Regions from separate parts of the Specibacter sp. NPDC078692 genome, predicted to be linked through region 1. Evidence: predicted binding sites of a transcription regulator. Region 1 holds the regulator's gene; the other holds the start of a gene.

Region 1 (5,090 bases):
CGCCATTGACGGCACACTGACCCTCGGCGACACCCTCGCCGAGTCCTCCGTGACCGCCACGATCCAGTCCGCCAGCTTCAGCTCAGGCGACGAAGGCCGCGACGGCCACGTCAAGAGCGCCGACTTCTTCGACGTCGAAACCTTCCCGACGCTGACCTTCGTTTCCTCCGCCGTCTCCGGCGATGCTGAGGACTTCGAGCTCACCGGCGAGCTGACCATCCGTGGCATCTCCAAGACCGTAACCTTCAAGGGCGAATACAACGGCGTTGCTGTTGACCCGTTCGGTGCAACCCGCGCAGGCTTCGAAGCCAAGACCGTCATCAGCCGCAAGGAGTTCGGTCTGACTTGGAACGCTGCCCTTGAAGCCGGTGGCGTCCTAGTCTCGGACAAGGTCACCATCACCTTGGATGTTGCTTTCGTCAAGTCTGCATAATTTTTCCAACACTGCTTCTGCAAGCCTGCTCTGAGTCTGCTGAGCCTGCTCTAAGAAGCCACTAATGCCGGTCCGCTACCCCAGCGGGTCGGCATTTTTGTGCTCACCAGAGCTTTATCAACGCACCCTTCGACGCCGTGTGAGACGCCGAGCATGGCGCCGCGCATGGCGCCATATACAAGGCACGGTACAAAGGCTAGGGTCTAACTATGAGCACACCGAATGAGCTTCCAGGTCCCGAGCAGCAAGGCTCGCAACCACCTCCTTCCGGCTATGGTTCCCAGCCCAACCCCACCCCTCCCGTGACGCCAACACCTCCCACGGGTCAGGGCTATCAGGGAGGCCCCGCGCAGCCACCTCCCGGATACCAGCAACCCGGAGCTCCGCCGCATCAGCCACCTTCCGGATACCAGCAACCCGGAGCTCCGCAATACCAGCAACCCGGCGCTCCGTCAGGTGACTTCAAGTTTGAAATGCCGCAAGATATGCCTCACTCCGTCCGGGAGGTGATGCCAGTGGGTGGATTCGCTGGCATCTTCAAGATGGACGGGCTGCCACAGATGTTGAAACTCAGCTACATCATGTGGCTGGCCGCGGCCGGCATCTGGGTCCTGACCACTTTGGTGTTGCTGCTGGGCTCACTCTTTGCCTTGGGTGCAGGGAACGACCCCTTTGGATTTGGGGCTGCGGTCCGAGCAGCTGGCGTAAAGGGAATCATCGTTTCCCTCATTTCCTTCGTGCTGATTGCCGCCATTGTCATATGTGCCATGAAACTCAAGGAAGGCATGCAGTGGGCCAGGATGGCGCTTTCTGCCATCGCCTTCCTGACCATCGTCTTGATGTTCTTTGGCGGCGGGGGCGGCTTGCTAGCTGTTGTGGCAACGGTCCTGATGTGGCTGCCGGAATCCACCGCATGGCTCAATTCCCGCTCCGGAAACGCACTCCACTAGTTTCTTGGCAGTAGCTGCTCCGGCAGTAAGCGATTGGGCAGTAGGAGATTGGGTAGTAGGAGCGCAGAGAGAGGTCGCGTAGGGTTTAAGTAATACCCGCCGCGGCCTTTCTCCATGTCTGGCTGCAGTTGACTTGTCTGCCGGCCATCACCGGCACCCCTTGAGAGAGCAGTCGCCATGAGCACCCCCGGTGAAGAGCCGCACGAGCAAACCCCGAGAACCCCGAGAACCCCGGGAAGCTACGGTGAAATTGCACCTGGCGTCCCTCGCTACGGTCAGTACGCCCCAGCCGGGTGGGAACCGCCGCAGGAGATCAAGGACGCCCAAGCTCGGCTCACCTCCAACTCACCACTGGCACCGGCCTCGAAGTACCCGGGATTTCAGGGTGCCCAGGCAGGCCTAGGCTCTGACTCGGGCGCATCATTGGCACCACCAAACAAAGTCATTGTCGCCACCCGAATGATCATGGCCGCCGGGGTTCTCCAACTGCTTGGCTTGGTGGTTTGGGCCTTTGCCATGACCACGCCCACCGGACAGGAACTGATCCGTGCCGCCGTGGAGCAGTCCGTCGCAAACAATCCACAGGCACTTGCCGACGCCGGCGTGACCGAAGATCAGTTGTTCGCTTCAGCTGCGACCCTCTTGGCCGTCATGCAGGGAATCTGTGTGGTCCTGTATTTCTGGATCGCCGCCAAACTGCGGCGCGGGCGCACCTGGGCCCGAACCCTGGCGCTGATTCTAGCCATCATCTCGATTGTGTTGGTGCCTGACGGCGGCTCGTACACACTGTACTCAGGAGCCCGGATCATTCTGGGGTTGGTTGCGGTGCTCATTCTTTTCCGCTCCCCTGCCAAGGAGTTTTTCCTAGCTCACAAGGCTCGCTCGAAGCGCTGACACAGCGGTAGCTGACAGAGCCCGCACAGCTCAGGCGCCGGGCCTGTCCTCTTCCAGCCCTAATTCCTGGAGCCGTTGTGCGTGGTAGGCAAGGATTTGTAACTCGGTAGCCATATCCACTTTGCGCAGGTTCACATGGTCGGGAACAGCAAGGGGAATCGGGGCAAAGCTGAGAATGCTACGCACACCGGCGGCCACCACCCTGTCGCAGACTGATTGCGCCACGGCGGCCGGTAACGCCAACACCGCCATGTTGGCCCGGGTGGACTCGACAACTTTTTCGAGGTTTTCCACGTCGCTGACGCGTAGCCATCCGATTTCCGTGCCCACCACCAATTGGTCGGCATCCAATAGGGCCACTACATCGAAGCCGCGTGATTCAAACCCTGCATATCGCGCCAGCGCACGGCCCAAGTTTCCGGCCCCGACAATGGCTACACGCCATTCATGGGTCAGCCCCAAGGCTTGGGCAATTTTGCGACTCAAATTGGCTGCGTCATAACCAACGCCGCGGGTTCCATAAGAACCCAAATAGGACAGGTCTTTGCGAACATTGGCGGAGCCGACACCTGCAGATTCGGCTAGTTCTTCAGAAGAGACGCTGTCCGCGCCGTCGGCCAACAAGGCGTTGAGCGTACGTAGATAGAGAGTTAGTCTGGCCACGGTGGCAGGGGGAAGCTGTCTGGCCGGTTCTACTGCTTCTACTGCCGGCTCCTCCGCGGGTTGCGTTGGGATCAAAACACCACTCCACCTTCTCAAACTGAGGCCGCAGCGCACTGCTGAACACGTGTCTGCAAAGTCCGCGTCGGTCTTGATCAACTCTAAGACGTGGCAAGGTCAGAGCCAAAAAGCTGCGGGCAGGTTCGCTGTACGGGGAAATTTCGTCCCCGTACAGCGCAGCCTTTGCAGCCCAGCGGTCACTGGCCCGTCAGGGCCCGGCTAAGAATTGTTCCCAAACGGATGGGGTCAATGTGCCAGAAATCGCGCTGGATCCCGTTGACGAGCACTACTGGAACTTCCTCGCCGTAGAGCTCGGTCAGCTCGGGATGCTCATCGAGGCTGACCTCGGTCCACCGAAGCTGTAACTGGCCAGCTACGGTGGCCACCACCTCGCGAGCATTTTCGCAGAGGTGACAGCCTGAACGTGTCACGAGCTGCAGCAGTGGCACTTTGGGGGCGGCAAGCGAGTCAAGCGAGTCAGAGGGGTCATGTGCAACAGATTCCATGACTACAACGTTACTCAACTCCAGCCCCTACACAATGTAGGCACCTGCACAGCAAACACCTGCACACAGCCATGAGCCGCTCCACTGCTTGCCATTGAGCTGCCCAGAGCCGCCCACGGGCTGTCCCGGGCCTAAAAATGAAAGTTTCCCCACAGTTAACCACTACCACCGGTGGCGTGCAGTCACAGGGTGAAAGCATTGACTAGACTCGTTCCATGCCCGACGTGACTAGCAACAGTGCCGAGGCCCCCTCGACAGCTGTAGAGCATCACGGCGAGGCCGCCTTCTTCGATGTGGACAACACCCTCATGAAGGGTGCCAGCTTGTTCCACGTGGCCCGAAAAATGTATCAAAAGCGCGCTTTCACACTGCACGATGTTGCAGGCTTCGCCTGGAAGCAGACCAAATTTATTCTGCGCGGCGAAAACATGAACGATGTCCATTCCGTTCAGGACTCGGCTCAAAAACTGGCTGCCGGCATCAGCACCGAATTTATCCGCCAGCTTGGCGAAGAGGTCTACGACGAGATGATCGTTTCCAAGATCTGGCCCGGCACCAAGGCCCTCACCCAAGAGCACCTGAAGTCAGGTCGCCAGGTGTGGCTGGTCACCGCCACACCGGTAGAAGTTGCCGGAGTCATTGCCTCCCGGCTGAACCTGACGGGAGCCTTGGGCACCGTGGCCGAGAGTCAAGACGGCATCTACACTGGGCACCTGGTGGGCGAGATTCTGCACGGGGCTGCCAAGGGTCGCGCCATTGAAGCTCTGGCCATAATCGAAGGTCTGGACCTGTCCCGTTGCTGGGCGTACAGCGATTCTTACAACGACATTCCCTTGCTGACGGCGGTGGGTAACCCCGTCGCGATCAATCCGGATGCGAAACTGCGCAAGCACGCCCGGGATAACAACTGGCCGATCTACGATTACCGCTCCGGGCGCCGTGCGGCCACTCTAGGCCTCAAGGCAGCAACGGGCGCGGGAGTTGTCTACGGGCTCTGGAAGGGCATCTCTATGGTCCGCAAGCGCTAACCAAACGGTGGCACCCGGGTCCCCATCCGGCGTCGTGCATGAAAAAAGCACCCGGCCACCAAAAGGTGAGCGGGTGCTTTTTGCAAAGAAAGAAGATTTACTTCTTGTTGCGACGCTGGTGACGCGTCTTGCGAAGCTGCTTACGGTGCTTCTTCTTGGACATCCGCTTGCGGCGCTTCTTAACTACTGAACCCATGAAAGTTCCTCACAAACTGCATAGAACAACCTCGAATGAGGCCGTAAACGATTAGGTCGACCGATCTCAGGAATCGGTCAAAGCCGAAAATGGATCTTTCCTAGGGTACCGCCTTTACCCTGTCTGCGCCGAACTGGAGGGTCCTTGCGTCGTTGTGCGATCAACCACGGCATCCTTCAGGAAACTCTCGACGGCGTTTGCCGGGACCCGATATGACCTTCCGAAACGCACTGCTGGCAGCTCGCCGGCATGCACCATGCGGTAAATGGTCATCTTAGAAACACGCATGAGTTCGGCCACTTCTTGCACCGTCAAGAAGTGAACATCGGAGAAATTTTGCTCCTGCGTCATGGCTGCCTCAGT
Region 2 (5,090 bases), on a different contig from region 1:
GGCGTCGTGCTTGTCTGCACCAAAGAGCAGGCGGGCCAGTTCGGTGCGACCGGAGCCCAACAGGCCGGCCAACCCGATGACCTCGCCGGGGTGGATGGACAAATCGAACGGGTCGATGCTGCCCTTGCGGCCAACGCCCTTGGCCGCAATCACGGGGACGGAGTCGGGGCCGGGGGCCTCGCGGACCGCGGAGGGCCCGTCATCGAGGGCATCGAGTGCGTCCATGTCCTTGCCGATCATCTTGGCGATGAGTTCCAGACGGGGCAGCTCGCGCGTCATGTATTCGCCCACCAGCTGGCCGTTGCGCAGGACAGTAAGGCGGTCGGAAATCTCGTAGATTTGCTCCAGGAAGTGGGAGACAAAGAGGATGGCGACGCCGGAATCGCGCAGTTCGCGGATGACCCGGAAGAGCTGCTGGACCTCGCCGGCATCCAGGGATGAGGTGGGTTCGTCCAAGATCAGCACCTTGGCGTCCACCTCCACCGACCGGGCAATGGCAACGAGTTGTTGGACGGCGATGGAATGGCTGGAGAGCTCGGAGCCCGGATCGATGTCCAGGTGCATGCGGGAGAGGATTTCCGTGGCGCGGGAGCGCACGGCCTTCCAATTGATGAGGCCGCCGCGGCGGGGCTCGCGCCCCAGCAGGATGTTCTCCTCAACACTGAGGTTCGCGCACAGGTTCACTTCCTGGTACACGGTGGAAATGCGGGCTTCCTGGGCCTGGCCGGGGTTGTTGAACCGCACCTGCCGTCCCAGCACCACGATTGTGCCGGAGTCGATCCCGTACACGCCGGTGAGGGCCTTGATCAGGGTCGACTTGCCGGCGCCGTTCTCACCCATGAGGGCATGGACTTCGCCTTGGAACAATCGGAAATCAACGGAGTCCAGGGCCTTGACTCCCGGGAATTCAATGGAGATCCCCTCCATTGTCACCACTGGTACATCTTCATTCATGGGGTTTCACCTTTGCTGAGGTGGGTGGATGGGCTTTCCGCCCACTCTTCTGCTGTTTCGGGCGGCGGTGCGGCGCCTTGGCCGGCACCGCACCGCCGCCCGGGTCAGTACGTCCTGATCATTTCTGGTGGAGCGTTTTTAGTACTTGCGGTCCGGCAGGGCTGCCTTGGCCTGCTCGGAATCAAAGGTGGTTTCCTCGGTGACCACGCGCTCCGGAACGGTTTCGCCGGCCAGGACCTTCTTGGTCAGGTCCATCAGCTGGTCGCCCAGGAGCGGGTTGCACTCGACGATGAAGTTGATCTTGCCATCAGCGGCGGCGGTCATGCCGTCCTTGGTGGCGTCCACGGAGATGATGGTGATGTCCTTGCCGGGCACCTTGCCGGCAGCTTCGATGGCCTCAATGGCGCCGAGCGCCATGTCATCGTTGTGCGCGTACACAACATCGATCTTCGGGTTGGACTTCAGGAACGCCTCCATGACCTGCTTGCCGCCGGAGCGGGTGAAGTCGCCGGTCTGTGAAGCAACAATCTTGAACTTGGATTCGGCCTTGATGACATCGGCAAAGCCGGACATGCGGTCGTTGGCCGGGGCTGCGCCCGTGGTGCCCTGCAGTTCAACGATGTTCACATCGCCTGTTGCGGCTTCCTTGTCCTTGATCAGCCATTCGGCTGCCTTCTCGCCTTCCAGTACAAAGTCCGAGCCGAGGAAGGTCTTGTACAGGGTCTTATCCGGGGAATCGATGGCGCGGTCCGTTAGGATGACGGGGATGTTGGCGTCCTTGGCTTCCTTCAATACCGTGTCCCAGCCCGACTCGACAACGGGGGAGAACGCAATGACGTCCACCTTCTGCTGAATGTAGGAGCGGATGGCCTTGATCTGGTTTTCCTGCTTTTGCTGGGCATCCGAGAACTTCAGGTTGATGCCGGCCGTCTTGGCGGATTCCTGGACGGACTTGGTGTTGGCGGTGCGCCAGCCACTCTCTGCACCGACCTGGGCAAAGCCCAAGGTGATTTCATCGCCGCCTGTGCCGCCCGTGGCGGGGCTGCCGCTGCAAGCGGAAAGTGCCAGTACTGCGGCGAGCCCTACGGCCACCAAAGATTTCTTCAACAACTTAGCCTCCTGGTATGTCAGTCTCTCGAAGCTGAGGGAAGTCGCCGGGACTGTACCGTCATTGCTACAAGGGCAGATCGCTGGTGACCTGCGTCTCAATTGTTAGCGCTCACACAAATATTGTCAAGTGTGCGACGGACGAATGTCACGAAACTTCGGGGAGTCGGCCAATTTCGCCCAAAGTCCCGCGAATCCGCGCCGATATGCACCTCCTGAGATCGTGGGAGGTGGTGAAACAGTTGCGTATTTGATACCCGGGCACCCTTGACGAGGCATTTCAATTGTGCAATTGTTAGCGTTCACAAGCATGTTCTTCTGGCGACCTGCAAAGGGCTGGCCGGCTGCATCGTCTGAAAGGAAATCATGGGGACGCAGGAATCCTACGTAATTGGCATTGACTACGGCACCTTGTCAGGGCGGGCCGTAGTGGTGCGTGTCCGGGATGGCGCTGAGCTGGCATCCGCCGTGGTCGAGTACCCGCACGGCGTTGTTGAGCGGACCCTTCCCGGTTCAGCCGAGAGGCTCCCGCCGGACTGGGCGCTCCAAGTCCCCGAGGACTACCGCCAGGTGCTCAAGCAGGCAGTGCCTGCGGCGGTCGCCCAGGCCGGCATCAGCCCGGCCCAGGTCGTGGGGATCGGCACGGACTTCACGGCCTGCACCATGGTGCCGACCACCACGGACGGCACACCGCTGTCCGAACTGCCGCAGTGGGCGAACGCGCCCCATGCCTATGTGAAGCTGTGGCGCCACCACGCAGCACAGCCCCAAGCGGAGCGCATCAACGAACTGGCTGCCGCACGCGGGGAACACTGGCTGCCGCGCTATGGCGGACTGATCTCCTCGGAATGGGAGTTCGCCAAGGGACTTCAGCTGTTGGAAGAAGCGCCCGGGGTCTATGCGGCCATGGACCACTGGGTGGAGGCCGCCGACTGGATTGTCTGGCAGCTGACCGGCAGCTATGTCCGCAACGCCTGCACCGCCGGATACAAAGGCATCAGGCAGGACGGGAACTATCCCAGCGCCGACTTCCTGACGGCGTTGAACCCCGGCTTCGCCCGCTTTGTTGCGGACAAGCTGGAGCATCCCATCGGTAACTTGGGTGATGTTGCCGGGACATTGACTGCTGAAGCCGCAGCCTGGACAGGACTGCCCGAAGGCATTCCCGTGGCCGTGGGAAATGTTGACGCACACGTCACGGCCCCTGCGGCCAAGGCCGTGGATCCGGGCCAGATGGTGGCCATCATGGGCACCTCCACCTGTCATGTCATGAGCTCCGGCGAACTGCGCGAAGTGCCGGGCATGTGCGGAGTGGTTGACGGAGGGATCATCCCCGGACTGTACGGCTACGAAGCAGGCCAAAGCGGTGTGGGCGACATCTTCGGCTGGTTCATTAAGAATTCGGTGCCCGAGAGCTACCACGCCAAGGCCGCCAAGCGCGGTGTGGGCATCCACGAATACTTGACCACACTGGCTGAACGCCAAAACATTGGCGAGCACGGCCTCGTTGCCCTGGACTGGCACAGTGGGAACCGCTCAGTCCTGGTGGACCATGAGCTCTCCGGCGTGGTGGTGGGCCAGACCCTCGCCACACGCCCCGAGGACGGTTACCGCGCACTTCTGGAAGCCACGGCCTTTGGCGCCCGCGTCATTGTGGAAACCTTCAACACTGCCGGAGTTCCCGTCACAGAATTCATTGTGGCCGGCGGGCTCATGAAAAACCCGCTGCTCATGCAGATCTACGCCGACGTGCTGAACATGCCGTTGTCCACCATCGGCTCAAGCCAGGGCCCGGCATTGGGCTCCGCCATCCATGCCGCCGTGGCCGCGGGACTCTACCCCGACATCCGGGCAGCGTCGCAGGCCATGGGCAGCGTGAACGCGGCCGTGGTCATCCCCGTCCCGGAGAATGTGAGCGCGTACAACGCCTTGTTTGCCGAGTACCAGCTGCTGCACGACTACTTTGGTCGCGGCACCAACAATGTGATGCACCGGCTCAAGTCCATTGCCCGCAACGCACACAAGGTTGCTGTGGAGGTGGGGGCATGAGCCACTCGGCCGAATCACGATCAGCCAAAACCCGATCTTCGGAAACACCCGCAGCATCCAGCGCCGTCGTGGCCGCTATCGCTGCGATCCGTGACGAGCTGTGCACGCTGCACGCCGAGCTGGTCCGCTACGAACTCGTGGTGTGGACGGCAGGCAACGTCTCGGCCCGGGTGCCCGGTGAGGACCTCCTGGTCATCAAGCCCTCCGGCGTGGACTACGGCGCGCTCACGCCCGAATCCATGGTGGTCACCGACCTATTCGGCACGCCCGTGGACGGGGGCTGGGGCAATCCTGAACTGACGCCGTCGTCCGACACGGCAGCGCACGCCTACGTCTACCGGCACATGCCCGAGGTGGGTGGGGTGGTGCACACGCACTCCAGCTACGCCACGGCATGGGCCGTGCGCGGCGAGCCAATCCCGTGCGTGCTGACCATGATGGGCGATGAATTCGGCGGGGAAATCCCCATCGGTCCATTCGCGCTCATTGGTGACGATTCCATCGGCCGGGGCATCGTCGAGACGCTCAGTGGCTCGCGCTCGCCGGCCGTGCTGATGCAAAATCACGGCCCGTTCACCATCGGTGCAACGGCCAGGGCCGCCGTCAAGGCCGCCGTGCTGTGCGAGGAAGTGGCGCGCACGGTGCACCTCTCACGTGAACTGGGAACCATGATCCCCATTGAGAACGCCCATATTGACCAGCTCCACCAGCGCTACCAAAACGTCTACGGACAGTAACCCAACCACATCGTGCTTGAAGGAATGAACATGTCTTTGAAGTTGAACAACTCCCTGTCCGGATACGAAGTCTGGTTCCTGACCGGAAGCCAGAACCTCTATGGCGAGGAAACCCTGCACCAGGTGGCCGAACAGTCCGCCGAAGTGGTCAAGACCCTGGCAGAATCTAGCGAGATCCCCGTGCGCGTGGTCTTCAAGGACGTCCTGAAGGACTCCGAGTCAATCCGCCGCGCGGCCCTGGAC

The links. The regulator Rex, encoded in region 1, represses fermentation and respiration genes when NADH is low (regulators of the CRP and FNR family bind a similar motif). The targets are predictions, from matches to a motif close to CTTGTGAANNNNTTCACAAG.
Region 2: the regulator Rex is predicted to act here: its motif matches at 2,351-2,370, upstream of araB (ribulokinase).

The regions. Positions count from the first base shown of each region.
Region 1 is NZ_JBFBLV010000044.1:6,131-11,220, forward strand. Features, by position in the region: gene AB0O97_RS19010 (YceI family protein) at 1-433, shown strand, start outside; gene AB0O97_RS19015 (hypothetical protein) at 643-1,383, shown strand; gene AB0O97_RS19020 (hypothetical protein) at 1,561-2,277, shown strand; gene AB0O97_RS19025 (redox-sensing transcriptional repressor Rex) at 2,308-3,015, opposite strand; gene AB0O97_RS19030 (glutaredoxin family protein) at 3,195-3,503, opposite strand; gene AB0O97_RS19035 (HAD-IB family hydrolase) at 3,719-4,531, shown strand; gene AB0O97_RS19040 (AURKAIP1/COX24 domain-containing protein) at 4,629-4,727, opposite strand; gene AB0O97_RS19045 (helix-turn-helix domain-containing protein) at 4,842-5,078, opposite strand.
Region 2 is NZ_JBFBLV010000005.1:42,168-47,257, reverse strand. Features, by position in the region: gene AB0O97_RS05310 (sugar ABC transporter ATP-binding protein) at 1-954, opposite strand, end outside; gene AB0O97_RS05305 (ABC transporter substrate-binding protein) at 1,093-2,064, opposite strand; gene araB (ribulokinase) at 2,428-4,110, shown strand; gene AB0O97_RS05295 (L-ribulose-5-phosphate 4-epimerase) at 4,107-4,847, shown strand; gene araA (L-arabinose isomerase) at 4,878-5,090, shown strand, end outside.